DNA from 3 places in the Sporosarcina sp. G11-34 genome. Region 2 is predicted to be linked to each of the others. Evidence: riboswitches for the same ligand, from Rfam matches in the RefSeq annotation. Region 2 holds a riboswitch; each other region holds the start of a gene.
The links. A riboswitch is a leader RNA that binds a small molecule or an ion and turns the genes downstream of it on or off. The one in region 2 is predicted to bind FMN.

Region 1 (10,865 bases), on a different contig from region 2:
GATGGATCCCATCCGTTAATCGCATCCAGAACAGCTTCAGTAGCTCGCTGATTTGGCTCTAGCCAGATTTGCCCATCGTCAACCGCGGTAAATGCACCTGGTTGGAAAATAACGCCTCCTACCGTATCCGGAAAATCGGAATGCTCAACTCTATTCAAAATGACCGCAGCAACTGCAACTTGCCCCTCATATGGCTCTCCTCGTGCTTCGCCATAAACCGCATTTGATAACAGTTTTAAATCTTGGTTCGAATATTTGGCCGGCAATTGCGCATTATTAGTTGCCCCGGTCCCACTTGCAACTTGCGAGGAAAGTGGTTTTCCACCGTAATGAGTAAACTTAGTTCCATTTTTAATGTTATTTTTAACAAACTTTTCATCGTAACTTGATACATCAGCTAGCTTCTTTTTCGTTTTCGATCCTCCAATTCCATCTACAGGAAGACCATACTGATCTTGAAAATTACGAAGCGCCCAGTACGTACCATAACCAAACTTCCCGTCAATTGCTCCATTATAAAAGCCAATAAACTGTAGCCTCGCCTGAAGTTCAATAACGTCATCTCCAAAAGCACCGCGCGCAACTTGCTGCGAACTAAACGCCCCCGTGCTTACTGGCGATATCGCATATGCACATCCAAGGAGAAGAACTACCGCAACAATACGGATGACAACTTTCTTCAAATTTATTCCTCCTTTTTATTAAGTTTGTCCAAATTTCTAGATTTTATTAAAAATAAAAATGATTCAGCATAAGCTGAATCATTCTGAATTCGTGCGTGCTTTCCGTCTGAATTGTTGCATCGCAAACGTATGTGCATATTTCACTCTCGTTAGTCCAAACCACCATAAGAACAGCATGAAAGGAACAATCAAATATAGAAAAAAGTCATGTATAAGAAAAATGCTATTATAAATGAAATGTAAACAATATGCTGCTAACAATGCCGTAAATAAAAACATTCGCTTATTCGCTTCAACAGCAAATTTCGCGCGACCAATATAATACCCCATGACGACCCCGAATAATGCGTGACTAGAAACGGGAAGTAATGCACGCATAATTGCAATATCGGTACCGAAAGTAAATAAATAAAGAATATTTTCGACAGTTGCAAATCCAAGCGATACACTTGCACCATATAAAATCCCGTCATAGGCATCTTCAAATTCTACATGACGATAAATCGCCAAAAGTAAAATAAGCCATTTGAAAAACTCTTCCAATCCGCTTGTAAATACGACATCTCGTAAGAAGTACGAAGAAAAAACATTTTCTTCTTCAAACACATGCTGTATGAACATAATTGGAAATGTCATGATAGCACCGTAAATGAAAGTATGAAATAATGTACGTGATGGTTCTTTTGCAATGTCTTTCCTTAAATAAAAGTAACTAAAAAGCGCCAATCCAGGCGCAATCGCTACAGTGAGCAATATAAACATATGGCGGCCCTCCCACTGGGTCTTATTATACCACTATATTCTATATGCCGAAGGAGATATATCATTGAAGAATATTTTACTTATCCACACAGGCGGTACTATTGCGATGAAACTGAATACGGATACAGGCGGGGTAATTGTAAGTGCGGCAAATCCTCTTACAATGGAAATTGACAAGATTCAACAATTCGCACGAATTACAGAAATTGAAGCATTCAATATACCGTCTCCGCACATCACCGCTGAACATATGCTCAACCTAAAAGATTTAATCGCCGAACAGACTACAAGTGGCGAATTCGATGGTGTCGTAATTACACATGGAACGGATACGCTTGAAGAAACCGCCTACTTCCTTGAACTGGCAACTTCAACCGATCTTCCAATCGTACTAACCGGGGCCATGCGGTCTTCCAACGAAATCGGTTCGGACGGTGTCTATAACTTAATGTCCGCCGTTCGAGTCGCGGCAAATGAAAATGCTCATGGAAAAGGGGTTCTCGTCGTTTTAAATGATGAAATTCACACGGCAACGAACGTAACGAAAACCCATGCAAGTAATGTCTCAACATTCCAAAGTCCGCAATACGGTCCAATTGGTATCGTGACAAAGTCGGGGATCCATTTCCACCATGCCCCGCTATCTAGAATTTTTTTACCTGTTCAGGCGATTTCAAAAAAAGTCGCGATGTTTAAGGTCTATGAAGGTATGGCATCTGACTTACTACATGCTGCTTCTACGATGGGTTATGACGGTGTTGTTCTCGAAGGATTTGGGCAGGGTAACGTCCCTCCTACCCTACTACCTGGAATCCGTCATCTGCTGTCAGAAAAAGTTCCAGTTATTCTCGTTTCACGCTGCTTTAACGGCATTGCACAAGATGTCTATGCATATGAAGGTGGCGGCAAAATGCTAAAAGAAATGGGCGTCCAATTTGAACATGGACTAAGCGGCCAAAAAGCTCGTTTAAAACTTTTGCTCACACTTTGTTCAAAATAAAAAAAGCGACTTTACTAACCTGTACTGACGGGTTAATAAAGTCGCTTGTTCATACACTAACCTTTTTTTTTGAATCGATTGCTTCTGCAATCATGCTGCCATGGAACTTACCATTTTCAATAAATATTTTATTTGCATCGTTCCCTGCCGCGATAACGCCTGCGATATAGAGTCCTTCAATGTTCGTCTCCATCGTATCCTCATTAAATACCGGACGCCCATTTTCTTCATCAATTCGAATACCCATTTCTTTTAAAAATGAATGATCCGGATGATATCCCACCATAGCAAACACGTAGTCATTAGGAATGTCGAACGCTTCTCCTTCTTTAGCAATCGTAACGGTGGAGTCGGTTATTTTAACTACATTCGCGTTAAAGTGCATATCGATATCACCCGCACGAACTAAACTTTCAAACCCCGGTAAAATCCAAGGCTTTACACTTTGCGAGTAATCCGAACCACGGTACACGCACGTCACGAATGCCCCAGCCCGCTCCAACTCAAGTGCCGCATCGATGGCAGAGTTTTTCCCACCAATAACAACGACCTTTTTCTGAAAGTATGAATGTGCTTCTTTGAAATAGTGAAATACATTCGGTAAATCTTCCCCCGGAATATCCATCATGTTCGGATTATCATAATAACCTGTTGCCACGACAACTTGATTTGCTTTGTATTCACTTTTGTCCGTCACAATTGTAAAAACATGATCTACTTTACGAACGCTTTCTACTTTTTCAAAATTATTTACTTGTATATTTTTCAGCTTTACAACTTCTCTATAATATACAAGCGCATCATTTCTAACCGGTCGGTCTTTCGCAGTTATAAATGGAATATCTCCAATAGAAAGTTTTAAACTCGTACTGAAAAATGTTTGGTGTGTCGGATAATTATAAATTGAGTTGACGATATTTCCTTTTTCGATGACAAGGACATCTAGCCCTTTATTTTGCAATTCAATTGCAGCTGAAAGACCACAAGGGCCTCCACCAATAACAATGACATCTTTCCCCAAAACTCGACCTCTCCTTTAAAATAAATTGCTAATACATAATCTCAATAATATGACACTCTGGTCTAGCTCCTAGTCTTAAAGGTAAAGTCGATGTACCGTATCCATTACTAACTAATTGCGCTCGGTTACCGTCCATTTTGCATGAACCTTTTTCAAACAACCCAAATTTACCTATTCTAATTTGCCCACCATGTGTATGACCTGCAAGCATAAGATCCGGTTGGAAAACAGGTTCCACTTTACGAAAGAGTGAAGGTGTGTGTGTCACGAGTATTGTTTTTTCATACTTTTCAACTTCACTAAGTGTTTTTGGAACATCCGCGTTTCTGCTAGAAGGATCATCTACTCCTAAGATTCCCCATTTGGGGTGCCCTTCAACAAAAACACTTTCATTATCAAGAATTTTACCATCATACTCAGCAATAATTGCTCTGATTTCTTTTTCACCGGCTTCACGGTCATTATTCCCCCAAATAAAATAGACTGGGCCTAAGGAAGCTAGCATTTGTATATTTTGTGATACCCGGGATAAAGGCACGCCTCTTTCAGCTAGATCCCCACCGATAATAACGGCATCAATATCGGTATTTATTTTCATTATGAGCTTTTCATCAATTTTTCTGCGATGAATATCAGAAATAAAAAATAGTTTTAGCAACGAGGTGGATTCCTTATCATTTTCTAGATTCATTTTATGATGTACTATATTCCTTCCTTTGGCACTTACGAACATGTAAGCAACAAACATTAGTAGTAATGAAAATAAGGAATACATAAGAATACTAATCGTAATCATGCGCCGCCCTTCAAAAAAAGACAAAGTGACAAACCTTTGTCTAAATTTAACTACTTCGTATTAAGGAATAATTAGCTTTTGCCCTACCGAAATATTATTCGATGATAGCCCATTCGCTTGTTTTATCTTCGCAACTCCCGCATCTGATTTATAATAATTTATCGAAATCCGATACAAAGTCTCATTGGCAGCAACAATATGCGTTTTTGCTACGGGTTTCTCCACTGGTTTTTCTACCGGCTTCTCAACCGGTTTTTCTACTGGCTTCTCGACAGGTTTTTCTACCGGCTTCTCAACAGGTATTTCTACCAGTTTTTCCACAGGCTTCTCGACAGGTATTTCTACCGGTTTTTCCACTGGCTTCTCGACAGGTACTTCTACCGGGACCACTGGTTTCTTCGGTTCTTCTTTCTTTGTTTCCTTTTCATCTGAAATAACTCCAACGGCCGGGTCATTAGACTTACCCGCAGATATATTTTTATTCATCTCATAGCTCGTATTTGGAGTTCCTACGTTTGCCGATGTATTGTTATCTGGAATATAAAAATCCGAAAGGACATAAATCAATATACCCACTGGAATCAGTGTAAAAAGTGCAAGTATGACATTAATGATAACATTACTAGATTTCTTTTTCGGTTTACGCACATTTCGGTGCAATTCAGCACGAGAAGGTAGACTACTACCGTCTTCTAAACTTATTTCTTGTCTATGCTCTTCAAATTTAACTCGATAATCATCTTTTCTCATTATATGATTCTCCTATCGCATGTTACCTTTCTATTCATTATGACGAATTTTGTCGCAAAAGTAAATGACAACACACTTCTTAGCCTAGAAGGCCTATAAGTCTATCCAACCATTTTTCGGGTTGTCTGTTATAACTTTTCATTTTAGTATCTACTATCCAATTAGGGAGGGAAAACCCGCAAGCCGAGCAGCAAGCATTTGGTCGATCTATTAGTTCCTCATCAAAATAAGACATAATATTTTTTCTAATACATCTATCCGAATGGATAATGTGAAGCATCTGTTGCAATTGTTTTTCTTTCTCATTTGCAATCTCTTTTAGTCGATGCACAGTACTTTCCAATTGCATTCGCTCCAAGTAATAATCAAGAACTCGTTTTCCAGTTTCACTAAGCCCTGCCATTGTAGCCGCTTCTTCACTTGCTGTTTTATTCGCTATAAGAGCAGTATACGTTCTAACTTCTTCTTCGTGCGGCATATCCTCTTGAATGATAAATCGAGTTTTTCTTTCATCATCAGGTGCGTAAAGCAATGTGGCTGCCGATTGCTCCCCGTCCCTCCCTGCTCTACCCACTTCTTGAATATATCCAGCAATCGTAGAAGAAAAATGCTCATGAATGATTTGTCTTATATCGTTTTTATGTATGCCCATTCCAAAAGCATTAGTTGCACATATCCATTGAATTTCACCATTTATAAATTGTTCCTGTATAAATGCGCGGTCAGTCGGTTCCATTCCTGCATGATAAGAAGCGACTAATACGCCTTCATCCAATAAGTAGGAAGTCAGTTCATCCGCACGTTTTCTTGAAGAAACATAAATGATTCCGGGCCCAATTGTTCCTTGAATTCGTTCTTTAATCCAAGCGGTTTTCGCGTTTTGCGACTCCATCTTCATAATAGAAAATGTAATATTGGGTCGGTCCAATGAATGCCTATGAATCGATGGGCTTTTTAAATTTAAATAGCGAACGATATCCTTAACTACTTTTTCGTCTGCGGTAGCTGTAAGCGCGAGTACATTCGGACGATTAGGTTGCTCTAAAAATTCACCTATGCGTAAATAATCTGGTCTGAAATCGAAGCCCCATTGCGAAATACAATGGGCTTCATCTATAACGATTAGTGACAGTTGAATGTATTTTAATTTATTAGAAGTCATCGGCTGTAACAACATTTCAGGTGAAATAAAAATGAACTTATATATTGCCAGGTCCTCCAAAACTCGATTTTTTTCTTTAAATGAAAGAAATGAATTTAAGGCAATAACATACTTTTCACCGTTTCTTTTCATATTTGCAACTTGGTCCTCCATTAATGAAACAAGCGGCGAAATGATCAAAACAGTCCCACTCGAAGCATAAGCCGGCAATTGATAACAGAGCGACTTCCCCAATCCAGTCGGTAAAATAGCAATCGTATCGTTTCCAGTAATAACATCCCGAATGACGCCTTCTTGACCCGGCCTAAAATGTTCAAAACCAAATCTGTCTTTTAAGATTTTATGGATATCCACGTTGCTTCTCCTTTCGACTGTGCACCTAAAATAAGACGCAATTGAAAATAGGTGAGATGTTCAAACTCATCTTTCAATAGACGCAATCTTTTTGTTGCCAACTCATCTGCTTTTTTTAACACATTTTGTATATCATTTCCCGACACAAATTTATCTAATGGAAATGCCGCGTCATTTATAGATAGCTCGACAAAATGATCTTCAATTGTGCTCATTTTCAACTTTCGTAGTGTCGCTATGTCATTCATGGACAGTCCGTTGTCAAACATATTTTTTGTTTGCATAGCTGATAAAGTTAAGTAAGATGAAACTTTGATATCTTTAGTCATTTTTCGCAAAAATGGCGCATCAGTTGACGTTTCAATTGCAACAAGTAACCTATGAATGCTTTCTACAAATAATAGGCGGATAGAGTCCATACTAAGTTTCAAACTGTCAGCTAACTGATTCCATGTCCAGCCTGTTAACCCACCGCCTACTAACCGATGGGTTAAAATTGTTTTTTGTATATCTGTCATTTTACTCTTTTCAATACAACGGGAAAGTTCTTTCATGAATTGAAGAGAAAAAGAAGGCTCATGAATAGGTTGCCCGTGAACAAGTGATTTTACAAATGTTTGGATTTCATAATCTTTTTCAATAGGCATAAATGACTTTTCGCCTAGTCTAAAATTGGAGATCGTCTGCACAAATAATGACAATCTAGCGTAAAAAATCATTTCATTTCCTCTGTAATCCCACCCATTAAAATAATATGTCGGTAGAGTCGTTGCAAAGGACCGTCCTTTTTCTGTCAACACTACAAGTGAATGTTCTGTAATTGACAAATAACCGGAATTTATCAATACTCCAGCTGCTTCGTCGTATAATTCGATTTTTAGTTTGGGCAATATCCCAAAGAAAGCTTTCAAGTTATAGTATTCCACGTCTGACAAAGTTTGTCCCGAACGCTTTCCACGTAACAAGTGTAATCCAGCATAAATAGTACGTTCCCCGTCCATTCTGCTGATAATTGACAATAGTATTGATGAGAGTTTCACTTGTTTGCATTCCCCCGTTCTAAAAAAAGTGTTTTTATGTTGAAAACTTTTGGAAACATCTTTAGAATGATATCGAAGACAAATTGTGTTGTACGTAAAGAAGAGGAGAGACTTAACCATGCCTAAATATACAATCGTTGATCAGGATACGTGCATTGCATGTGGTGCTTGTGGGGCCGCGGCGCCTGACATTTACGATTATGACGATGACGGAATCGCTTTCGTTATCCTAGATGATAACATGGGTACTGCCCAAGTTCCAGAAGAACTGTCAGAAGACTTGGAGGACGCATTCGATGGTTGTCCAACTGATTCCATAAAAGTTGCAGACGCCCCGTTCGACGGCGACGCACTAAAATATGAAGACTAAATAGAAAAAGATCGTTTCCGAGAAATCCCGGAAACGATCTTTTTTATTTGGCCATTAATTCAGAACGTTGTTTAGCAATCCACTGTTTCATACTATTGTAAAGGAGTAATGAAATTACCATAATAATAATACCTTTTATAAGATTGAATGGTAAGATTCCTAAAATAATCATTGTATAGAGCGCGTCACCAGTTGTAGCTGGCATATTCAAGAAATATGTGTACATTGGTAAGAATACGACATAATTCAAGAAGCTCATACCGATAGCCATAGATAGCGTTCCAACGATTAGTCCGCTAGCAAGACCTTTATTACTACGGTATTTATTGAAAATAAAGTAGATTGGTAAAATAAATAAAATTCCAGTTACTAAGTTCGCAATTTCTCCTACCGGAACGCCTGTCGGACTTCCTGTGAAGAACCAATGCAAGACGTTTTTAATAACCTCAACGGTAATTCCAGCAACGGGTCCCATCGTTAAAATAGCCAATACTGCAGGTATTTCACCAAAATCAAATTTCAGGAATCCTGGTATAGCTGGTAACGGGAAATTGAATTGCATTAAGATTGTTGCCATACTTCCTAGCATTGCGATGACAAGCATTTTTCTTAATTTAATATTTTTCAATTGTTCCTCTCTCCTTTTGCGATTCACTTCAAAAGAGGAAAGGCTAGCCACTCTATATATGTCGACAAAAAACTCCCCAAAGCTAAAAAGCTCTAAGGAGTTGGAAAGGTACACTTAAATAAGCATCCTCTTTGTGGACAACACAAATAGAAGACCGCACCTTCACCTTCTCCCATCCAGACTTTACTGTCGGCTCCGGAATCACACCAGAATCAGCCTTGCAGCTCGCGGGCTCGGAAAATCAATTTCCATTACCGCCGGTCGGGAATTACACCCTGCCCCGAAGATGAATCAATATTATGTTACGAACCCATCATATAATAAAAAAAGTGTTTTGTAAACTTGATTGTTTACAAAACACTTTCAACTTCAATTTCCGGTTAAATAATACGGATTGACAGCTACTGGTTCTGGTAAATTAGCTGTTAAATTATAATTGCCAAACTCCGATTGTTGAACGTTTTCGAGCTTCGTAACCATATGGTAGTTTTGGGCTGTCAACATAAACCCTTCAATCATTGCCAATGCATCTGTTGGATTCATTTGCGATAAATCCAATATTTCTTTAAAGCTGACGATGGCAACTCCATCGGCAACACGGACTTCATAATTCGTTTGTTCGGGGACAAGCACTTCAACCATGTCGTTTGGCGCTTTCTTCATAGCGACGAGCGCTTCTTCAACAGTGGCAAAATAAGTACCGCCATCCGGTGTAAGATACGTTTCCCCCGAAGGCATGACATACTTATAATATGGTAAAGGTCTTTTTCCTTTATATAACTCTTTCACTTCCATCAATCCAACATAACCAAAATTCACAAGTTCTCCATTGTCATCGACTGTTTTAAACTTGTCATAATCAATAAACGTTTCATCGACTGACTTTTCGTATACGCCCAATGCAGCAGGGGATAAATCGTAGTTATGACCTTCAGGGACTATATGACTAATTATACTGTCTTTCAACGTCAACTTACCTTTATACGGATGATAATCATCAAACCCAAGCTCTTCCTCTGGAATTTCTGTCGCATACATATTGTATAGTTCAACAGTACTCGGTTCCCCTTCAGGAAAATCTGCAATAATCTGTTGTTCCGAAATAAGAAATGTAACAGGTATAACATTCGCATCCGTAGTCAGACCTATGCGGAATGCCCGCATCCTATCGAGGTGACCCGGAAGAAGTATGTGGCTAGCATTATTTTTACTTGCTAAAACTAAAGAGGACTCCTTTGCGCTTTCCTCGTAAACATCCGAAATCGCGGTACCATTCTCGTTTGCAGCCTTGGAAGAATCCCCGACTTCGACGTTTCGCGTAATTGTTAGATCACTATCCTCACTTGCCCGATCCATTTTCGCCTCGTTCCCACGCAGCATTGACGGAAGAAGCACACTTAGCAGAAGGAGTGCCGCAACAGCAACAAATGCCGGAATCCATTTAGAAGCGACTTTTTTACGATTCAATTTTCGAAAGCGCTCATCTTGTTTAAGTTTCGCCAATACTTCTGACTTGGGGCGATGATCTTGAATAGTCGGCGCTTGTTTCAGTAGTTCTTCAATCTTTTGATTATCCCAGTTATTATTGGGCATCTAGTTTCTCCCTTCTGCCGGAAGAGCATTCATTTTTTTCTGTAAAGATTTAATGGCCCTATGCTGTGTTGTTTTGACTTTTCCTTCTGTCCAGTCAAGCACTTCAGCGGTTTCAGCAATAGATAAGTCATGGAAGTAACGCATGACGATGACCATTTTCTGATCACCCGTACACATATCGAGTTCTTTCAACAACTCTCTCATTTCTTCGCTCATAATTGCCATTTCATCGGGCAAAATTCCCGTAGACACGAGTTCACTTTTTTCCCAATCGAATTTATCGTAAAGATGCTTTTTTCGAACTGAACTTTTTCTGAAATGATCGATTGCGACGTTTTTCGCTATTGAAAAAAGCCATGTCTTTTCAGAACTCTTCCCTTCAAAACCAGCATATGCTCTTAGTACCCTCACATACACTTCATGCGAGAGATCCTCGGCGTGATCTCGGTTCCTAGTCAAGTAAATAAGGAACTTAAACACATCTTGGTGGTACTGCTCATAAAGCCGGTGGAAAACGGAGTCGTCCATGAAATCCCCCCGTTCATTGTATTAGTCGTGTCTCTCTTCAAACAGTTACACTTTTTCAAGAGGTAGCGTACATTTGAAGATTGTTCCCCCTTCAACCCCTCTTTCGGCAGAAATCATTCCGTCATGCGAATCGATAATATTTTTAGCAATCGCTAGTCCAAGACCCGTTCCGCCTTTA
Region 2 (10,865 bases):
GGGATTATTATCCGCGGGGCGCTCATTGGTGCACTAGCTGGTAATAATCAGTTTATTAACGAAAATGGGATTGTCGATTCTATGGATGAAATGACTTCGGAGGTGAAGATAGATGGATAAACTTTTACCTCGAATTCCATTTGCTGATTGGATTGATAATGGTGTAGATTGGCTTGTTACTACGTTTAGTACAGTTTTTGATGGAATTGCAGTATTACTAGAAACAATTGTTGAAGGATCTGTAAATGGCATGGCGGTCATTCCTTCAATATTGCTTGCAATTATTTTTGCCTTGCTTGCATGGTGGATATCTAGTAGAAATATCGGGATTTTCACATTGGTCGGGTTCCTCTTCATTGATTATTTAGGCTATTGGTATCCAATGTTACAAATGCTTGCACTTGTACTGACCTCAGTTGTTTTCGCCATAGCAATAGGCGTTCCGATTGGGATTTGGGCTTCACAACAAGCAGCAGCAAGAAAAGTTATTAACCCGATATTGGATCTCATGCAGACAATGCCAGCATTCGTCTACTTGATTCCAGCAATATTCTTCTTCAATATTGGAGTTGTTCCAGGGGTTGTTGCATCGGTTATTTTCTCAATGCCGCCAACAATTCGACTAACAATGTTAGGGATTCAACAAGTACCTGAAGACTTAATTGAAGCGACAGAAGCATTTGGGTCAACAACTTGGCAGCGGTTAAGCAAAATTCAAATACCGCTTGCGAAACCAACGATTATGGCAGGTGTCAACCAAAGTATTATGCTGTCATTGTCAATGGTTGTAATAGCTTCAATGGTAGGTGCACCAGGACTAGGTGCAGAAGTTTACAGAGCAGTAACACAATTGAAAACAGGTGTCGGCGTTGAAACAGGTGTAGCCATCGTAATCGTAGCGATTATCTTGGACAGAATTACACAACATGCCGGAGCTAGAAAACAAGGAGGAAAAACAAAATGAGTATTAAGAAAAAAGTATTAGGTCTTGGCGCAGTAGCTTTACTAGCTGTAGGACTTGCTGCATGTGGTAGCGATAATGAGAAAGACGAAGGTGCTGTAGATACACCAGATACACCAACTAAAGAAGCGGTTGGTGAGGCACTTGACTACAAAATTACAGGAGTCGATCCAGGCGCAGGGATTATGGAAGCGACTGATCGAGCTATTGTAGATTACGAGTTAGATGAATGGTCAGTTACAACAGGTTCTGGTGCAGCGATGACAGCATCTTTGAAAAAAGCATATGAAAATGAAGAACCGATTATCGTTACTGGTTGGACACCACACTGGAAATTCGCAAAATTTGATTTGAAATACCTTGAAGATCCAAAGGGTTCGTATGGTGGAGAAGAAGAAATCCATACAATTGGACGTGTAGGATTAGCAGATGATTTACCAGAAGCACACACGATTTTATCTAACTTCAACTGGTCTGAAGATGATATGGGTGAAGTAATGATTGCTATTCAAGACGGTGAAAAAGAAGAAGTTGCAGCGCAAACTTGGGTTGATGCAAATGAAGATAAAGTTGCAGAGTGGACTGATGGTGTAGCTGAAGTAGATGGCGACGAAATCAAACTAGCATATGTTGCATGGGATAGTGAAATTGCGAGCCATAATGTTATGAAGCTTGTTCTTGAGCAAGTTGGTTATAAGGTTACATTGGTACAAGTTGAAGCAGGTCCATTATTTACAGCAATTGCTGATGGCAGTGCAGACGCATCACTTGCTGCGTGGTTACCAATTACACACAAAACGTATGTTGATAAATTTGAAGGTGATATCGAAGATTTAGGAACTAATATGACAGGTGTTAAAATCGGTTTAGTCGTTCCAAGTTATATGGACATTGACTCGATTGAAGACTTGAAAGAATAATAGAGTATGTGGAAAGACGCAGTTCCGTTTTAATGGACTGCGTCTTTTTTTGATTATAATTTTTAAGTGTGGTAAGTTTAACAGAGTACGTTGAATACAAACTCTTCGGGGCAAGGTGAAACTCCTTACCGACGGTGATCGAGCATGGCTCGTAAGTCCGTGACCCGCCCTTCCTTTTAGGAAGGCGGTGGAGCTAGTGTAAATCTAGCACCGACAGTTAAAGTCTGGATGGGAGAAGTTGTTTGGATAGACGTGCTATGCTTGTAGGCTCTGCCCTTTTCTTATATGAAAAGGGAGAATTTTTATGGAACCTAAAAACGATATGAAACTCTCTCTCAATCTTGCACGTAGCGAAGAAGGTCAAACTTCACCAAATCCTTTTGTCGGCGCTATTTGTGTAAAAGAAGGTCGAATTATCAGGACAGGTGCGCACTTAAAGGCTAGGACAGCCCATGCTGAAGTGCATGCACTGAGAACGGCGGGAACGGAAACTAAGGGTGCTGACCTTTACGTAACACTTGAACCATGTGTGCATAAAAGAGAAACCAATCATTGCACAGTATTAATTATTTCAAGTGAAATCCGCCGTGTAATCATCTCGTCCATCGATCGGTTTCCTTCCGTTAACGGGAAGGGAATTGAACTTCTAAAAGTTGCCGGAACAGAAATAATCACCGGTATATTACAAGAAGAGGCAGAGCAGTTAAGTCGAGCATTTTTTCAAACTGTCAAACACGGGAAACCATACGTTACCTTGAAAGCTGCCGCAACTCATAACGGTAGTCTATCAACGCAAACTGGGGACAGCAAATGGATTACATCGACAGCATTAAGAATCGATGTCCATCACCTCCGCCATACCCACGATGCTATTTTGGTCAGCGTACAAACCGTGCTTCATGATAATCCTTTCCTCACCACCCGATTGCCCCATGGTGGAAAGAATCCAATACGAATTAGTAAGACAGGCATCTCAGGGCGCCTTAAACAGCAGCTGTCATTATTGATGGAGCTGTGGAACCAATCATTTTTACACGCGATTCTATGATAATAGAACCGGCTTTTTTAGCTTATCCACTTGTTATAGTAAAGTTGATTTCTGGAGAAGTAGATTTTTAAGAAGAACATTTAACACGTCTTGCGAATAAAGGGATTTTGACGTTAATTGTCGAGAACGGTCGTTGTGTTCAAACAAGTTTCATCAATGCAAAACTTGCAGATGAGCTTTATTTATTCATGGCGCCACAGCTGATAGACAAGCTAACTTCTTTATTTATGGACGAAACAAGGCACTTAATGGCAGAAAGCGAATTGCTTAGATTCATCGATGTACATAAAATCGGAGAGTATATTCGACTTTACGTAAAGTTTCTCAAGGAGGAATGACACATTTTGTTTACAGGAATTGTAGAAGAAATTGGGACAGTTTCGGCCGTTACGCAAGGTGCAACTTCGCTACAACTTGCGATTAGCTGTACAAAAGTGCTTAGTGATGTGAGTAAGGGGGACAGCATTTCGGTTAATGGTGTTTGTCTCACTGTAGCTGACTTTTCAGCCCGTCATTTTACTGCAGATGTTATGCCAGAAACTGTTAAAGCGACAACACTTCATGCGCTCCGTTCAGGCAGTACAGTTAACTTAGAGCGAGCAATGGCTGCGAATGGTCGTTTTGGTGGTCATTTTGTCAGTGGCCATGTCGATGGTACAGGTGAAATTATTTCAGTTCAACAAAAAGAAAATGCGATTTATATGGATATAAAGATTGCGCCTGAACTACTTAAGTACTTCATCCTAAAGGGGTCCGTCACAGTAGACGGGACATCGCTTACAGTGTTTGGTGTAACAGATTATGGGTTTACGATTTCATTAATTCCCGTGACACAAGACGATTCGGTCATCGGTCGTAAACGAACTGGCGACAAAGTAAATGTAGAATGCGATATGCTCGCGAAATATATCGAACGGCTATTAACAACGGAGAAAGTGAATCCGATGGGCGGGCTATCTATGGATACACTAGCCGCAAGCGGGTTCCTAGACTGAGGAGGCGAATGGGTTTGTACACAACAGCGGGAAAAGCGATAGAAGAACTAAAAAAGGGAAAAGTAATTATCGTCGTAGATGACGAGGACCGTGAAAATGAAGGCGATTTTGTCGCCCTTGGTGAATTTGCAACCCCAGAAGTGATCAATTTCATGGCGACAGAAGGACGCGGACTTATTTGCGTACCGATTGACGAGCAAAAAGCAGCCCAGTTAGATTTGAAATTAATGACAGATGATAATACAGATTCCTTTGGTACAGCTTTCACAATTAGCATTGATCATGCGGATGCTCATACGGGGATTTCTGCATTTGAACGCTCAGAAACTGTATTAAAAATGCTTGGGAACGATGCGGAAGCAACTGATTTTATTAGACCTGGCCATATATTCCCGTTAATAGCGAAGGCCGGTGGTGTTTTGAAACGTACAGGGCATACAGAGGCTGCTGTCGACCTTGCTATGCTTGCAGGAGCGGAACCAGTCGGCGTTATATGTGAAATTATGAATGACGATGGAACGATGGCTAGAGGTAGTCAGCTAAAGGAAATTGCGGAAAGATTTGACCTCGTCATTTTAACGATCGAAGAACTAATTGCTTATCGTCGACAAAATGATAAAATAGTTCAGCGAATCGTCGATGTTCAGCTACCGACTGATTTTGGTCTATTCAAGGCAGTCACCTATGTAGAAAAGTTAACAGGACAAGAACATATCGCTTTAGTAAAAGGTGAAATTGAAGGTGCTGAAAACGTATTAGTTCGTGTGCATTCAGAATGTTTAACGGGCGATGTTTTCAGTTCGAGCCGCTGTGATTGTGGTCCGCAGCTACAGGCCGCACTCGCTCAAATTGAAGAAGCCGGAACAGGCGTCCTTCTGTATATGCGTCAAGAAGGACGCGGCATAGGTCTTGTTAATAAAATGAAAGCTTACAAGTTACAGGAAGAAGGATACGACACAGTTGAAGCAAATGAAAAACTAGGGTTTGCGGATGATCTACGTGATTATGGGATTGGTGCACAGATTTTACGGGACCTTGGGTTAAGTTCTATTCACCTTCTGACAAATAATCCGCGTAAAATTGCAGGATTAGCAGGATACGGTTTGGAAGTAACTGAAAGAATTCAAATTGAAATGCCCGTAAAAGTTGAAAATAAAACCTATATGGACACAAAGAAAAATAAACTGGGGCATTTATTGCACAGTTGAGGGGGAAATTAAATGAGCAAGGTTTATGAAGGACATTTAGTTGGAACGGATTTGAAAATAGGAATTGTAGTAGCAAGATTTAATGAATTTATTACTGGTAAGTTATTGAGCGGTGCAGAAGATGCATTACGACGCCACGGTGTTAGTGCAACTAATGTCGAAATTGCTTGGGTACCAGGAGCTTATGAAATTCCGCTCGTTGCAAAGAAGATGGCGGCTTCGGGGAAATATGATGCTGTGATTACGCTTGGAACTGTCATTCGAGGGGCTACACCCCATTTCGACTATGTATGTAGTGAAGTGGCCAAGGGTGTTTCAGCGATTAATATGCAAGAAGGCATACCCGTTATTTTCGGTGTTCTTACAACGGACACAATCGAACAGGCAATTGAGCGTGCGGGTACGAAAGCTGGAAACAAAGGCTGGGATGCAGGCGCAGCGGCAATTGAAATGGCGAATTTATTAAAGCAGTTTTAATTATCAGGGCTACACACGAAATATTGGCGTGTGTAGTCTCTTTTTTTTATTCTAAATAAATCGGAGTTCTAGCGAAAACAGTTAAAGATAGTTATAATAGGAAGTAGAGCAAATATTTGAAGTGAGGGATAATAATGAACAACCAAACAAATGCAGAATATCCAGAGAAAACGTGTTCAATTGAACGTCTAGTTACGATTAAAGAAGATGTTGCAAAGGTGTTAAAGAGTGAGAAAACTTCAACACGAAGAAACGGAGTATACGCTTATCCGGGAGAAGTTGTGGTAATTGAAGGACAAGAAGTTAGAGTAGATGCACTATACAAACAAACACTTGGAGAAATGACCGATGAGCACGCGAAGCAAGAAGGATTCGATACTTTAGAGGAATATAAACAATCGATTTTATCAATACATCCCAATATGCCATGGTTACCGACAATGAGTGTGTGGGTACACGAGTTTAGCCTGGCCCAGAAATGATTATCTAAATGATGCCAGATTTCTATGGTACGATGGTTTTTATACATGTCGTCAGTGCAATGCTGTCAATTGGTCCATTATTTATATTAATGCCGATCATTAAGCGGTTGCGTGGCGTTGGAAGAGACATTGAAGGGGCATACTTGTCTGTAATCAACGTTATCATTCGGCTTGTTATGCATGCAGGTCATGTTCTGGTCATCTCAGGAATTATTTTACTATTAGTTGGCCCTTGGCCGTGGTATACGTCTTGGGTTGTGATGACCGTAATCGTAATGGGTGTGTCAGCGGTTTTCCTAGCAACTGGTTTTACAAGGGTTCTCCGTGTCTTTAATAGTCCGGGGACGAGTAAACGTAAGATGCTGAATCGATTGAACAAGACCTCATGGATATACATTGGTCTTATGCTAATTATGCTTTGGCTTATGGTTCTCAAACCGAATTTTTGGTAACGCCCATGTTGAAAATAATCTTACATAGTAAAAGATGTGCATTTTAATAATGCACATCTTTTTTTGCATTCCTGGAATATAAACTAATAATGATTTTTTGAACGAAATAAATATTAGTGTTTTAAATTATGATAATGATCAGCTATAAACTTCCAATCCTCTAAGAATAAAGATTGTAGGTTTGGACGACGGCGAATTGCAAGGGGGTGGTAAGCGACGGCTGTCTGGATTCCCCCAACTTCGTGCCATGAGCCGCGCAAGGACTTCACATCAACATCGGGATTTTGAAAATAGGATTGGACGGCTACATTTCCTAGGCAAACGATGAGGGAAGGTTTTTTTGTCGCAATCTGTTTATGTAAATGGTTCATACAGATTTCGCGTACTTGCTCTTTTTCATAAGCGCGCACAGGTTTTCTTTTTAGGATAAAAGTGACGTACAAATCGGCCATTTTTAAGCCTACATCATGGGTCGTTTGATGTAAGGTTTGCCGCGTTCCACAAACAAATGGATTCCCTTCTCGGTCCTCACGAGCGCCGGGATTATCTAGAATAATCATAATTGGCGCTTCGGAACAGCCTTCGCCCCATACCATCGGTGTTCCATGTTTATATAGTCCACATTCCTTACAATCTTTAACATCCTCTGGTGTCAGATCCTCGGGCCAAATGTCTGTACAAAAATTGAGCATGGTCATCATCTCCCTGAATTTATTAGGCATTCTTATTGTTTCCATTTAAACTGAATATATGATTTATTAAAGCTGAATTATATAGTGTAAGAAAGCATTAAGTAGGGAGTGAAGTAAATGGCTATTAATGTTTATTTGAATTTTAATGGAAATTGTCTTAATGCTGTCGGGTTTTATGCGCATGTTTTCGAAACGTAAAAACCCGAAATATTGACTTTGGGGGATGCGTTGCCAAATCCGGAATATGCGCTTCCAGAAGATGCAAAGGATTTGGTTATGCACACGCGTTTAAATATTAGTGGAAGCAATGTCATGTTTTCGGATGTATTTCCAGGCTGGCCATTTGTTCAAGGGAATAACATAAGACTTACGGTAGTTAGTGATGATGTTGATAAAATAAAATCTGTATTTAGCAAATTAAAAGAAGGCGGTACTGTAGGTGTGGATCTTCAAGAAACTTTTTGGAGTAAATGCTGTGGTAGCCTAACGGACAAGTTTGGAATTGAGTGGCAACTAAGTCATGAAGATTTGAAAACGGATAAATAATTAATATATAAAGAACGTGGAATTTTCTATTGGAAAATCCCATGTTCTTTTTTTATGTTCATTTTTATTACTACTGCGTTAGTTAGAAGTAGTGGAGCAAAAATTATAGGCTTAAGGTAGTTCGGAATATTATGAGTACTATAGAAGTAAGTTGAAGAGGGAGATAAAAAACGCGTAATTAGTAAGTGCGTTTAAAATAGTGGGGCTCTGTCATGTGAAAGATTACCAATACTTTATCAGGAGGAATTTATTTGCCATTAAATTGTACACAAAAGTTAATTGGAAATCATCTTGTATTCGGTGGAATGATTCCTGGGTCAGAAATTGCATTAAAAATTGACCAAACGCTAACACAAGATGCCACTGGAACAATGGTGATGTTGGAACTTGAAGCGATGGGATTAGATGTTGCGAAAACAGAAGCATCGGCGCAGTACGTAGACCATAACCTCGTCCAAACTGACAGTAAAAATGCGGACGACCATCTGTTTTTACAAAGTGCATCCCAGAGATTCGGATTATATTATAGTAAACCAGGTAATGGTGTGAGCCATCCTGTTCATATGCAACGCTTGGCGAAGCCAGGGAAAACACTTCTTGGATCCGATAGTCATACGTGTGCAAATGGCAGTATGGGGATGCTAGCCATGGGCGCGGGCGGACTTGATGTCGCTTTAGCGATTGCGGGCGAACCGTTTTATTTACGCATGCCTGAAGTATGGGGCATTAAGTTAACGGGTGAGCTTCAAGAGTGGGTAAGCGCAAAAGACGTTATATTAGAACTGCTACGTAGGCATGATGTTACAGGCGGAGTCGGAAGAGTTATCGAATATTATGGACCGGGCCTTAAAAACTTAAGTGCTATGGACCGTCATGTCATTGCAAATATGGGTGCTGAGTTAGGCGCAACAAGTACGGTATTTCCAGCTGATGGGGAAATTAAACGCTATTTAAAAGAACAAGGGCGAGTAAATGATTGGACCGAATTAAAAGCAGATAAAGGTGCAACGTATGATGTTAATGAAGAAATCAACTTATCAGAAGTTGTGCCGCTCGTTGCGAAACCAACAAGTCCGGGTAATGTCGTACCGGTTTCAGAAATTGCGGGGACGCCAATTTATCAATCGTATATTGGTTCATCGGCAAATCCAGGTTATCATGACTTTGCAATTGCTGCAGAAATTGTGAAAGGGAAACAAATTGCGGAGGGGGTGTCTTTTGATATTAATCCAACTTCGCGTCAAATGTTAACGGATTTATTACAAGAAGGACATATCGCAAGTTTTATCCAAGCTGGCGGACGATTGCATCAAGCTGGGTGTAACGGCTGCATCGGTATGGGCCAAGCGCCTGCGACAGGTCGAAATAGCTTACGAACTACGCCTCGAAACTTCCCTGGACGTTCAGGAACAATCGAAGATAGTGTATTCCTAAGTGGTACAGAGACAGCTGCAGCGTCAGTATTAACTGGCGTGATAACAGATCCAAGAACACTTGGACCAAAAGCGCCGCGAGTGAAGGAAATAAAAAATCCTACAATCGATTTAAACTTATTGGATGCACCACTTCCAGCTGAAGAAGCGAGGAGAGTCGTCATTCAAAAAGGACCAAATATCGCATCAATCCCTGTTATGGACGAAATGCCTGATCATCTGCAAGTGCCAATCCTATTGAAAATGGGAGATAACATCTCAACAGACGAAATATTAGCCGGCGGATCACGGGTTCTTCCGTATCGGAGTAATCTACCTGAAATTAGTAAGTTTGCATTTGAAATTATTGACAAGACTTATTATGATCGTGGCATGAAGAGTGTCGCACAAGGTGGCCATGCGATTGTTGCAGGCACCAATTACGGTCAAGGATCTAGCCGTGAACATGCAGCACTTGCACCAAGATACCTTGGATTACGTGTTGCACTTGTAAAAGACTTTGCACGAATTCATTGGCAAAATCTTGTTAACTTTGGAATTCTACCAATTACGTTTATCAATGTTGAGGATTACGATAAGTTACAAGAAGGTGCTATTCTTGAGTTTGCGAATTTGAGAAGAAAAATTAAAGAAGTTAACGAATTTGAAATAAGTGTACAAGGTACGAATGATTCTATTAAGGTTCAACATGCACTTACAGACCGTCAAGTTGACGTTGTTTTAAAAGGCGGCATGATCAACTGGGTTAGAGACCAGCAGCAACCTGTGAATTAAAGGCTGTTGTCGATGAAAATAATCGGTTGTTAGATTAAAACAGGTGAAGTCGCATGTATATTTAACCCGTTCAGTTGAGTGGTGGAAAAGTTGGGGTGAAAATCCAATTGAAATTGAATAAGTATATTAACTAGCATCGTACTTAGGGTGCTAGTTATTTTTAAAGGTTTATTTGCATGTGTCTAGTATAGTGAAATTGAAGAAGTTCCTATTTCTGAGAGTTTGAAAGCAAAACTTACTGAGTGGGCACAGACATACGAAGATTGGATGGATTGGGAGAAAGATGTGTTACTTCTTAATGGAGTTCAAATGGAAGATGAGCATAATAAAATTGGGCAATTACTTACAGCAGAAGCGAAAAAAGAACTTGGTACAGAATATAGTATAAGATTTTCTCCTTCATCATCTGCAAGAATGTATTCTAACTTTGATTCTTAATTTCAACCAACGGGTGCGATTGTTAAATAATTAGTAACACAAATGGACCTTAATAGGGTCATTTTTTTATGGCATTAGAAATTATGTTTATAAACAAAATTGAATTCTAAATATCTATTATTCAATAAAAAAATGCCGAATGGGTGCTTTTATTGCACTTCAATAACATTGGTGAAAGAAAATCCCCTACTCAAAAAGTTGAGTAGGGGATGGATAATTATTGATTGCCTGTTCTCTAAACCAACATACCTGCAATCGCTGCACTCATCAGATTCGCTAAAGTAGCGGCGACAATAGCGCGGAATCCAAGCTCAGCAATATCTTGTCTTCTTGACGGTGCCATTGCTCCTAATCCACCGATTAGCATCGCCATAGCTGCAATGTTTGCAAATCCGCAAAGTGCAAACGTAATCATCGCTACACTTTTAGGGGATAGGGT
Region 3 (10,865 bases), on a different contig from region 2:
CAGAACTGTGTGTCCGATTTTATTGCCCACTATTATTCCAAGTGAAATGGAAATAACGGAAAATATACCAATTGAGAGTGAAGTGAAAAGTGGAGGGACTCCAGTGACTCCAGCACCGAAACCAATCGTTAAGCAGTTTAATGCAAGTATGAAGCCTAAAAAAATAGATTCTTTCCAAGTAATTGATTTTATTTTCTCTATTCCTGGAGATATAGGGCGGCAGGAAGTTTGTTTTTGGGGTAAGTCCCCTTTTGTGAAAACAGGAGAAGTGGCTATACACCATACACCAAGTCCGATAATAAGGGAGCCACCTATAAAGTTGGCGATAGACTGTGAGAAATAATCGGATAAATAGCTTCCTGCGGTTATGGAAAAAAACGCACATAGCATAGAGATAAAGGAAATTAGCAAATTGGATAGGAGTGGAATCCGATTTGATTTCAGTCCAAAGGAAACACTAATACCTAAATTATCGATGTTGGCCGCAACACCTATTAACAATATGGTTAACCATTGCATGTCTATTTCCTCCTGCAATCGTTTGTCAATCATCTATATATATGAACGGAGAGGAACCCGAGTGTAGGCGTAAGGGAAATTAAAAGAAAGATAAATACGACCTATATCTAAAAAAATATAGTATTTCGTTTAGTAATGTGATATAAATATGGTGTTACGCCTAATTCGCACTAAACCTGTTGGAATAGTATATTTGTTAAAAGGAGTGTTGAAATGGGACGTGAATTTGTCGATATTTTTGATGAATGGATTGATTCATACGAAACATCTGTGGCGGGAGAAGAACCGGAATATCGAGATGTGTTTGAAGGTTATGGGGATATCTTATTGCAAGTGGCGACATCTGCTTATGGAGCAGTTCTCGAATTTGGAACAGGCACTGGAAACCTAACTGAAAAGTTGTTAGAACAGGGACACGATGTTACTGGAATCGAACCGAATAACAAGATGCGCCAAATGACGGCTAATCGTTTTCCGTCTATTAAAGTAATAGACGGTGATTTATTAGATTTTGAATTAGACGGAGTCCAAATTGATTCGATAGTGAGCACATACGTATTTCACCATTTAACAGATAAGGAAAAAGGAGTTGCGCTGAAGCGATATGCGGGAATTTTACCCGCGCACGGAAAGATTATCTTTGCGGATACCTTATTTGCTACGGAAGAAGCAAAAAGAGCGCAAATCAAGAAAGAACGTGCAAGGGGTTATCACAATGTCGCAGATGATTTGGAACGAGAATATTATACAACGGTATCCGCACTTATGAATTTATTTATAAAAGCGGGATTTGAAGTTACCTTTAAGCAACTTAATGATTATGTTTGGCTCATGGACGCAACTAAACAATAGGGGAGAGATATAAATGGAGAAAATGAACGTCGAAAGCTTTAACTTAGATCATACAAAAGTAGCCGCACCATATGTGCGTTTAGCAGGTACTAAAAAAGGATCATTCGGTGATGAAGTGTACAAATATGATCTCCGTTTTACACAACCGAATAAAGAGTTTATGAAAATGCCGGCCTTGCATTCAATTGAGCATCTAATGGCGGAAAATATTCGAAATCATTCGGATCAAATTGTAGATATTAGCCCAATGGGTTGCCAAACGGGGTTTTATTTATCTCTTATAAATCATGATGATTATGATGAAGTACTTAGCATTTTAGAAAAAACATTGGAAGACGTGGTTGTGGCAACCGAGGTGCCGGCATGCAACGAAGTACAATGTGGGTGGGCTGCAAGCCACAGTTTAGAAGGTGCAAAGGAACTTGCGAAAAATATGCTTTCGAAAAAAGCTGAATGGCGCCAAGTATATGCTAAGGAAGCGTAATGAATGTGTTCGGCAATGTACAAGAATTAGTTGGAAACACGCCCGTTGTTGCAATTAGCCATATTCGGACTCCAAGCAATTGTCGTATTTCTTGCGAAACTCGAGTATCTAAACTTGGGCGGGGGAATAAGGAAGATAATTCGTAGAGCAAGCCAATCCATGGTTTGCTCTTTTCGCATAGGAGCAACAAACACATATAAGTCACTAAAAAAGGTATAATGGATAAATAAGCACTTCAAAAAGGAGTGGATTTGAATGGCGGAACATTATTTCCATTTAAAAGCAGAGTGGCCCGGTTTACGAAATGATGTTGGAACAATTAAGTCAGGAAATTTAAAAACAGAAGTATCAATCCCGCCTGAAATGGACGGGCCTGGGGTAGGAACGAATCCAGATGAAATGCTTCTGGGAGCCGCTGCTACTTGTTATATCATTACATTGGCCGCAATCATGGAACGAAGTGGACTCGAAAAAGAAGCACTCACGATGGAGTCTGTTGGTATTGTTGATGTAACAAAAGGCATCATTACATATAAACGTATTATTCATAAGCCCATGATAGTATTGAAGTCTTCTGCAACTAGAAGGGATATAGGGCTTGCACAACGACTAGCTGAGAAAGCAGAGTCAACGTGTATGATTAGCCGTGCGATTCAAGGTAATGTTAAAGTGGAATTAGAAGTGACAGTCGAAATAGGGAAAAATAAAAATGAATTAGTCTAATCTAATGAATAAATATACAGTTGTATTTATAATTAGTCACAAATGACTTTCTTTTTCCTTTCCTTTATAGTAAAATACTACTTATGAGATAAACGGATATAATAATAAATACACCATATATAGGGGAAATGCAAAATGAAGAAAAAGCGTATCGTTGTAAAAATTGGGAGCAGTTCATTAACAAATGCTCAAGGTGAAATTGATCAAGTAATGTTTGATGATCATATACATGCCGTAGCGGCTCTTCGCGAGGCTGGGCATGAAGTATTGTTAGTTTCTTCGGGTGCAGTTGCAGCGGGTTTTGCGAAATTGGGATACGGCTCAAGACCGATTACATTAAAAGGTCGGCAAGCGGCGGCGGCAGTTGGGCAAGGTTTACTTATACAATCTTACATTGATAAGTTCAGCGAGTTTTCCATTATGCCTGCACAAATTTTGTTGACTCGAGACGATTTTACGAACCGAGAACGATACAGAAATGCGTATGCAACAATTATGGAACTATTGGAACGCAGAATGTTACCCATTATTAATGAGAATGACACGGTATCTGTGAGAGAATTGACTTTTGGAGATAATGATATGTTGTCATCATTGGTTAGTGGATTTATACGTGCGGATCAGCTCATTATTTTAACAGATATCAATGGACTTTATGATGCAAATCCCCGTGATAATCCAAATGCAAAAAAGTTTGATTATCTTGAAGAGATTACGGATGAGATGTTAGGATTTACAAAAGGGACGGGTTCAAAGGTTGGAACTGGCGGCATGAAATCGAAATTATTGGCAGCGAAAACCGCTTTATCTGTAGGCGTACCTGTCTTCATCGGGCGCGGAAGCGGTACAAATAAGTTGATTGAAATTTTGGAAGGTAACGGTGACGGCACATATATTTCCAATAAAACCCGAAATAATATTAATATCAGTCAACAATGGATTGCGATGCATTCAGAGTCATCGGGGAAAATTTACGTCGATCAAGGTGCCGAAGAGGCTATCCTATTTAATAGCAAAAATTTATTGCCAGCGGGTATTTTTAAAGTCCAAGGCAGCTTTCAAAAAGGTGATGTTGTTGAGGTTTTTGGTATGAATGGGTTGATTGGAAAAGGTGAAGTAACGTATTCTTCGACCGACCTAGCCGACGTCATAGGAAAACGTAGTGAAGAACGTGGAAGGCGAGCAGGGGCAACCCAAGTCGAGGTCATTCATCGGGACAAATGGGTAAGAATATAATGAAAAAATATATGTGAAATTCATCGAAGGTGCCTTAGAGATAGGAAAAAAGGGAGGAAATATAGATGGGTAATGTAGATACAATAAGTGAAGTTCAACTTAAAGGTCGGAAAGCAAAAGTAGTAAGTTCCCAATTAGTTACGATTACAACGAAAGAAAAAAATGATGCACTTATTCTAATTGCAGAACAATTACTATTAGACGAAACGTATATTTTAAGTGAAAATAAAAAGGATCTTCAAGCAGGAAAAGAAAATGGGCTGACAGACGAAGTACTTGACCGTATTATGCTAAATGACAAGCGAATTCAAGACATGTCTGATGCCATACAATTATTAGTTCAACTAAAAGATCCAGTTGGGGAAACGATTGAATCGATTACGAAAGAAAATGGATTGGTCATTAATAAAAAACGTGTTCCACTGGGCGTTATCGGCATGATTTATGAAGCACGTCCAAACGTAACAATTGATGCAGCAACGCTTTCTTTGAAAACGGGGAATGCTGCCATTTTAAGAGGAAGTTCTTCGGCTAAATATTCAAACCAAGCGCTTATTGAATCGATTCATAAAGCACTTGAAAAGAGCACAATTCCAGTCGACGCGGTACAGCTTATTGAAGATACGAGTAGAGAAACGGCAAAGGAATTATTTACACTAAAAGAATATTTAGATGTACTGATTCCGCGTGGTGGTAAGAATTTAATTGACACAGTTGTTCGTGAGTCAACGGTGCCTGTATTAGAAACGGGAGCTGGGAACTGTCATGTATTCATCGATGAAACAGCGGAGCTGGAAATGGCTACTCAAATTGTGTTGAATGCTAAATTACAACGCCCGTCTGTCTGTAATGCAATTGAATCGATTGTTGTCGATGAAAAATGGTTCACAAAACATGGAAAAGAACTTATTTCTGTCCTTCAGAAAAATGCTGTTGACGTTTTCGGCGACGAAACGGTAAGTGCGGCGTCTGATTACGTAAAACTAGCTACTGAAGAAGCTTGGTCTACAGAGTATTTAGGATTAGCTGTCAGTGTAAAAGTAGTGAAGAGTGTAGATGAGGCAGTCGCTCATATTAATAAATATGGGACGAAGCATTCGGAGTCTATTGTAACGAATGATGATAACAATGCAGCAATATTTTTAAGTAAAGTAGACGCGGCAGCAGTATATCATAATGCCTCAACTCGTTTTACAGATGGATTTGAATTTGGGTACGGTGCAGAAATCGGCATTAGTACCCAAAAACTTCATGCAAGAGGACCTATGGGATTAGAAGCACTGACATCTAGTAAATTTGTTATTCAAGGAAACGGACAAATTCGCCAATAAAATAGTACAGTATATAAAAATGCCAAACCGATTGCCATTCGGTTTGGCGTTTTTTTGTTTTTTGAAACTTATAAAATAAATTTTTGAAAACTTTACGTGAATTTAACTTTCAACTTGTAATTGGTTCAATCATGTTGGTCTATCAAATGGATATGAATTTGAAACGATTGAGCTTGGTGCAGAAACTTTTGCATTACAAGGAAATAAAGGTGGAACTAAATTGTACTATTAGTTTACGGGTGAAGATGGTGAGTATACACTTTTAGTTTTGTATATGGAGAAATAATAAAACTTTTTTGATTTAATCGAAGTAATGTGATAAATTGAAATCAGTACGTATAAAAAAACTCTTCGGGGCAAGGTGAAATTCCTTACCGACGGTGATCGAGCGATTGCTCGTAAGTCCGTGACCCGTTCTTTCTTTTTGAAAGACGGTGGAGCTGGTGAAATTCCAGGACCGACAGTTATAGTCTGGATGGGAGAAGTTGTTTAGTTATACGTACTATGTTCGGTCCACTCTGTCTTTTCGTTTGTTGAAAGGAGGAATGGCCATGACTCATGAATATTATATGAAAATTGCTCTTGATTTGGCGCGTAGTGCAGAAGGTCAAACGTCACCGAATCCACTAGTCGGTGCGGTTTGTGTAAAAGATGGCCAGATTATCGGAACAGGTGCGCACTTAAAAGCGGGGACTCCTCATGCTGAAGTGCATGCATTGACGATGGCAGGCTCAGAAGCGAAAGGTGCAGACCTTTACGTCACACTCGAACCTTGCGCTCATACAGGTAAAACAGCACCTTGTACGGAACTTGTGATCTCCACAGGAATCCGCCGTGTTTTTATCGCGTCTATTGATCCGTTCCCAGCCGTTAATGGCAAAGGAATAGAGCTTCTTAAAGCTGCTGGAATTGAAGTTTTTACCGGCATTTTAAAAGAAGAGGCAGAGCAGTTAAACCGAGCATTTTTTCATTTTATTAAACACGGTAAACCATACGTCACCTTGAAAGCCGCCTCAACACTTGACGGTAGACTTTCAACGCAGACTGGGGACAGCAAATGGATTACATCAGTTGCATCAAGAACCGATGTCCATCACCTCCGCCATACCCATGACGCAATTTTGGTCGGCGTACAAACCGTACTTCAAGATAACCCTTTCCTAACCACCCGATTGCCCCTTGGTGGAAAGAATCCAATTCGTATTATTTTAGACAGGCGTCTCCGGACACCTAAAACAGCTAACGTCATTACAGACGGTGCTGTAGAAACAATCATTTTCACACTCGATTCCGCAAAAAAAGAACCGGTTTTTTCAGAATATCCACTTGTTACAATTGAGTCGATTTCTGAAGAAGTAGATTTTTTAGAAGAAGTATTACGTCGCCTAGCAACTAAAGGAATTATGACGTTATTTGTTGAAGGCGGCAGCCAAGTTCATTCTAGCTTCATTAACGAAGGCCTAGCAGATGAACTGTATTTGTATATGGCTCCCAAACTAATTGGCAATGGTACGTCTTTATTTATGGATACTCAACGGAACAATATGGAAGAAAGTGAATTACTTCGTATTATAGATATACAGAAATTCGGTGAAGATATTCGATTACATGCCGAGTTTATAAAGGAGGAGTAATTTAATTTGTTTACTGGAATTGTAGAAGAAATTGGTACGGTTTCATCTGTTACACCAGGAAAGACTTCACTTCAACTTAACATCAAATGCACGAAAGTACTTAGTGACGTCAATAAAGGCGATAGCATTTCTGTAAACGGCGTTTGTCTAACTGTCTCTAGTCATTCACAATCCCAATTTACAGCGGATGTTATGCCTGAAACAGTAAAAGCGACAACGCTTCATGAATTACGCACGGGAAGTTTCGTAAATTTAGAACGCGCAATGGCCGCAAATGGCCGATTCGGCGGACACTTTGTAAGTGGACATGTCGATGGCACGGGGAAAATTGTTTCGATTCAGCAGAAAGAAAATGCGATTTATATGGAAATTCATATCGCTTCTGAATTCTTAAATTACTTTATCGAGAAAGGCTCGGTTACTGTTGATGGAACATCGCTTACCGTTTTTGGTGTGACTGAGAAAGGGTTTATCATATCTCTTATTCCGGTGACACAAGAAGATTCAGTACTTGGAAAAAAACGAATGGGCGATAAAGTCAACGTCGAATGCGATATGCTAGCGAAATATATGGAACGTCTTATATCCAAAAAAGTAGAAAAACAAAGTGGCGGGTTGACTATGGATACACTCACTGCAAATGGATTTCTCAACTAAGAAGGGTGACTAATATGTATACAACCGCAGAAAAAGCAATTGAGGAACTGAAAAAAGGGAAAGCGATTATCGTAGTAGATGATGAAGATCGCGAAAATGAAGGAGACTTTGTTGCACTCGCTGAATTTGCAACACCCGAAATGATCAACTTTATGGCAGCCGAAGGTCGCGGACTTATTTGCGTGCCAGTCGAAGAAGAAAAAGCTGTTCAACTCGATTTGAAGTTAATGACCGAAGATAATAGTGATTCATACGGTACCGCATTCACAATTAGCATCGATCATGCGTCTTGCCATACAGGCATATCTGCATTCGAGCGGTCTGACACCATTTTAGGAATGTTAGGAAAAGACGCGGAAGCATCTGACTTTAGAAGACCGGGTCATATCTTTCCATTGATTGCGAAAGCGGGCGGAGTGTTAAAACGGGCCGGTCATACCGAAGCGGCTGTTGATCTTGCAAGACTTGCGGGATCAGAACCTGTCGGTGTTATTTGTGAAATTATGAATAGCGACGGAACAATGGCGAGGGGGCCAGAGTTAAAAGTACTTGCTGAACGATTGGATCTTGTCATTTTAACGATTCAAGAATTGATTGCTTATCGCCGTAGAACGGAAAAACTTGTCGAACGGATTGTTGATATTAATCTTCCGACAGAGTTTGGAGAGTTTAAAGCAGTTGCATTTGTTGAAAAACTGACAGGACGTGAACATATCGCACTTGTAAAAGGTGATGTTTCGGAAACAGAAAATGTCCTTGTTCGAGTACATTCGGAATGCTTAACGGGCGATGTTTTCGGCTCAAGTCGATGCGATTGCGGCCCTCAATTACATGCTGCACTTGCGCAAATTGAAGACGCAGGTACTGGTGTACTGTTATACATGCGCCAAGAAGGTCGGGGCATTGGGCTTGTGAATAAGATGAAAGCCTATAAGTTGCAAGAAGAAGGGTATGACACAGTAGAAGCGAATTTGAAGTTAGGATTTGCCGATGATTTACGTGAATATGGTATCGGTGCGGAAATTTTACGTGAACTTGGAATCAAAACGATTCATTTATTGACAAACAACCCAAGAAAAATTGCGGGACTTGCAGGACATGGACTTGAAATAACAAAGCGACTTCCAATTGAAATGCCAGTAAAAGAAGAAAACCGAATCTATATGGAAACTAAAAAAAGTAAACTAGGGCACTTGCTGCATAGTTAAGGGGGAATTGTAATGGGAACAATATACGAAGGACATTTAGTAGGATCAGGACTTAAAGTAGGTATTGTTGTTGCAAGGTTCAACGAATTTATAACGGGGAAATTATTAGGCGGTGCAGAAGATGCACTACGTCGCCACGGTGTAGAGAGCAGTGACGTCGATGTTGCTTGGGTTCCAGGGGCTTATGAAATTCCGCTTGTCGCAAAGAAAATGGCAGCTAGCGGAAAATACGATGCTGTTATTACGTTAGGGACGGTCATCCGCGGAGCAACACCGCATTTCGACTTTGTGTGCAGTGAAGTTGCCAAAGGCGTCTCGGCCATCAATATGCAAGAAGGCATTCCCGTAATTTTTGGTGTCTTGACGACAGACACGATTGAACAAGCTATCGAACGCGCTGGAACGAAAGCCGGAAATAAAGGCTGGGATGCAGGTACTGCTGCAATTGAAATGGCGAATTTATTGAAACAGATTTCAGAATAAAAATAAAAAAAGGATGCCCCGCTTTCATTACGAAGTGGAGGCATCCTTTTCATTTGGTTTCGATTTCATCTATACATCCAGCATACCAAGTATAAAATGATTAGATTACTCGCAAAGGTTCCTAGTAAACGTTATAATGGAGGGTGAGTAAGAATTGAAACGGGGGATAATAATGAGTAAGCAAAAAAATGTAGAACTACCAGAAAAAACATGTACGATTGAAAAACTAGTTACGATAAAAGCAGATGTAGCGAAGGTGCTAAGTGGTGAAAAAACTGCAACGAGACGTAATGGCGTGTATGCAGATCTTGGTGAAATAATGGTGCTGGACGGTAAAGAATTCAAAGTCGATGCCATTTACTCACAAACACTTGGAGAAATGACGGATGAACATGCGCATCAAGAAGGTTACTCGAATATGGAAGACTATAAGCAGTCTATTTTGTCATTCCATCCGAATATGCCATGGCTCCCGACGATGAGCGTATGGGTACACGAATACAGTCCGGTTCAGAAATGATTTTTTGAATGATACCAAAAGTTTACGGTATAATCGTTTTCATGCATGTCCTAAGTGCTGTACTATCCATTGGTCCATTATTTATACTAATGCCGCTAATTAAACGGTTACGTAGCGTTGGGACGAACGTAGAAGGGGCATATTTGTCTATTATCAACGTTATCATCCGTCTAGTCATGCATGCGGGGCACGCCCTCGTTTTCACGGGTGTGTCTCTCCTTATTATTGGACCTTGGCCATGGTATACATCATGGGTAATTCTAACGGTCTTTGTGATGGGGGTATCTGCGTTTTTCTTGGCGACAGGTTTTACAAGAGTCCTTCGGAATTTTAATAAGGCGGGGATGAATAAAAACGACATTCTAGATCGTTTGAATAGAACGTCATGGTTATACATCGGCCTTATGATTCTAATGCTTTGGCTAATGGTGGAAAAACCGATGTTTTGGTGAAATGGTTATACATAAAATGAGGATGTGCATCTTGTCGGTGCATGTCTTTTTTTGATTCAATTATGGTTTTACCAGGTGATGAATTTTTTAAACAGATTTCAGAAAATGAATATTACTTAATTTTTACGGATTTAAAAGCTTTCAAGAATGTAGCATCCGCAACAGAAATCGAGACATACGAAGACTTTTTGAAGAGTGACTGTCAGTTTGTTCTCCTTCTTGTGGATTCATCGTATGTAACAATCTATTCCAAAGATAAAACGACTATCCTAAGTCTTTACAATCAAGTACTTGGCGCCAACTACGAAAATGTAAAGTATATTACAGATGGAAATGATAAGCGCACAACATTAATAGCTTTTTAATTGCTGTAAACTACGCAATATAAAATAAGTAAAAGGAGATTCCCAAGTTATTGGCATCCTGTATAAGGAAATTAATGCTTTCAAAAATAGAGGACTAGCTTAAAGATTCAAGGTATGAAAACGCTCCGCTAAATCTTAATTGGTAAGGTCCTTCCCCATTCCTTTCTGCATATAATAATTAAAAAGAAAAAGTATTCTTTGGATAAAATGATCAAGGAGCGATGACTTTGAGGGGAAACTATCCATTATCCGGTGAAGGATTACAAAATAAAGATAGTTCACAGGATTATGGTGCTAAAATAGGACTTTTGGGTGCTGCGATATCTACATTTGGGGATGCTTTACAAACTATTGGAGGTGCAATTGCAATAGAAGAGGGTCGAATTTCCGATAAACAGCAG

Region 1: it holds a riboswitch for FMN, as region 2 does, so the genes downstream of both, KSU66_RS13445 (ECF transporter S component) here and ribD (bifunctional diaminohydroxyphosphoribosylaminopyrimidine deaminase/5-amino-6-(5-phosphoribosylamino)uracil reductase RibD) in region 2, are expected to answer to the same signal.
Region 3: it holds a riboswitch for FMN, as region 2 does, so the genes downstream of both, ribD (bifunctional diaminohydroxyphosphoribosylaminopyrimidine deaminase/5-amino-6-(5-phosphoribosylamino)uracil reductase RibD) here and ribD (bifunctional diaminohydroxyphosphoribosylaminopyrimidine deaminase/5-amino-6-(5-phosphoribosylamino)uracil reductase RibD) in region 2, are expected to answer to the same signal.

The regions. Positions count from the first base shown of each region.
Region 1 is NZ_JAHNZW010000008.1:141,864-152,728, forward strand. It holds gene sleB (spore cortex-lytic enzyme) at 1-668, opposite strand, end outside; gene prsW (glutamic-type intramembrane protease PrsW) at 762-1,445, opposite strand; gene KSU66_RS13410 (asparaginase) at 1,510-2,445, shown strand; gene KSU66_RS13415 (YpdA family putative bacillithiol disulfide reductase) at 2,495-3,466, opposite strand; gene KSU66_RS13420 (metallophosphoesterase) at 3,495-4,214, opposite strand; gene KSU66_RS13425 (LysM peptidoglycan-binding domain-containing protein) at 4,323-5,012, opposite strand; gene KSU66_RS13430 (RecQ family ATP-dependent DNA helicase) at 5,092-6,528, opposite strand; gene KSU66_RS13435 (helix-turn-helix domain-containing protein) at 6,507-7,568, opposite strand; gene KSU66_RS13440 (ferredoxin) at 7,687-7,938, shown strand; gene KSU66_RS13445 (ECF transporter S component) at 7,982-8,566, opposite strand; FMN riboswitch at 8,727-8,858, opposite strand; gene KSU66_RS13450 (hypothetical protein) at 8,936-10,159, opposite strand; gene sigX (RNA polymerase sigma factor SigX) at 10,160-10,687, opposite strand; gene KSU66_RS13460 (ATP-binding protein) at 10,733-10,865, opposite strand, start outside.
Region 2 is NZ_JAHNZW010000009.1:36,326-47,190, forward strand. It holds gene KSU66_RS14010 (quaternary amine ABC transporter ATP-binding protein) at 1-120, shown strand, start outside; gene KSU66_RS14015 (ABC transporter permease) at 113-964, shown strand; gene KSU66_RS14020 (glycine betaine ABC transporter substrate-binding protein) at 961-1,881, shown strand; FMN riboswitch at 1,979-2,125, shown strand; gene ribD (bifunctional diaminohydroxyphosphoribosylaminopyrimidine deaminase/5-amino-6-(5-phosphoribosylamino)uracil reductase RibD) at 2,186-2,929, shown strand; partial or broken gene KSU66_RS14030 (hypothetical protein) at 3,016-3,267, shown strand; gene ribE (riboflavin synthase) at 3,274-3,924, shown strand; gene KSU66_RS14040 (bifunctional 3,4-dihydroxy-2-butanone-4-phosphate synthase/GTP cyclohydrolase II) at 3,939-5,132, shown strand; gene ribH (6,7-dimethyl-8-ribityllumazine synthase) at 5,145-5,609, shown strand; gene KSU66_RS14050 (ASCH domain-containing protein) at 5,738-6,091, shown strand; gene KSU66_RS14055 (hypothetical protein) at 6,103-6,543, shown strand; gene KSU66_RS14060 (uracil-DNA glycosylase) at 6,657-7,235, opposite strand; partial or broken gene KSU66_RS14065 (VOC family protein) at 7,353-7,781, shown strand; gene KSU66_RS14070 (aconitate hydratase) at 8,033-9,988, shown strand; gene KSU66_RS14075 (hypothetical protein) at 10,211-10,426, shown strand; gene KSU66_RS14080 (NupC/NupG family nucleoside CNT transporter) at 10,662-10,865, opposite strand, start outside.
Region 3 is NZ_JAHNZW010000003.1:182,625-193,489, forward strand. It holds gene KSU66_RS05095 (manganese efflux pump MntP) at 1-519, opposite strand, end outside; gene KSU66_RS05100 (class I SAM-dependent methyltransferase) at 733-1,371, shown strand; gene KSU66_RS05105 (S-ribosylhomocysteine lyase) at 1,385-1,855, shown strand; gene KSU66_RS05110 (OsmC family protein) at 2,111-2,578, shown strand; gene proB (glutamate 5-kinase) at 2,714-3,814, shown strand; gene KSU66_RS05120 (glutamate-5-semialdehyde dehydrogenase) at 3,898-5,145, shown strand; FMN riboswitch at 5,489-5,636, shown strand; gene ribD (bifunctional diaminohydroxyphosphoribosylaminopyrimidine deaminase/5-amino-6-(5-phosphoribosylamino)uracil reductase RibD) at 5,697-6,779, shown strand; gene ribE (riboflavin synthase) at 6,786-7,436, shown strand; gene KSU66_RS05135 (bifunctional 3,4-dihydroxy-2-butanone-4-phosphate synthase/GTP cyclohydrolase II) at 7,451-8,644, shown strand; gene ribH (6,7-dimethyl-8-ribityllumazine synthase) at 8,657-9,127, shown strand; gene KSU66_RS05145 (ASCH domain-containing protein) at 9,300-9,647, shown strand; gene KSU66_RS05150 (hypothetical protein) at 9,656-10,099, shown strand; gene KSU66_RS05155 (DUF2691 family protein) at 10,141-10,464, shown strand; gene KSU66_RS05160 (hypothetical protein) at 10,692-10,865, shown strand, end outside.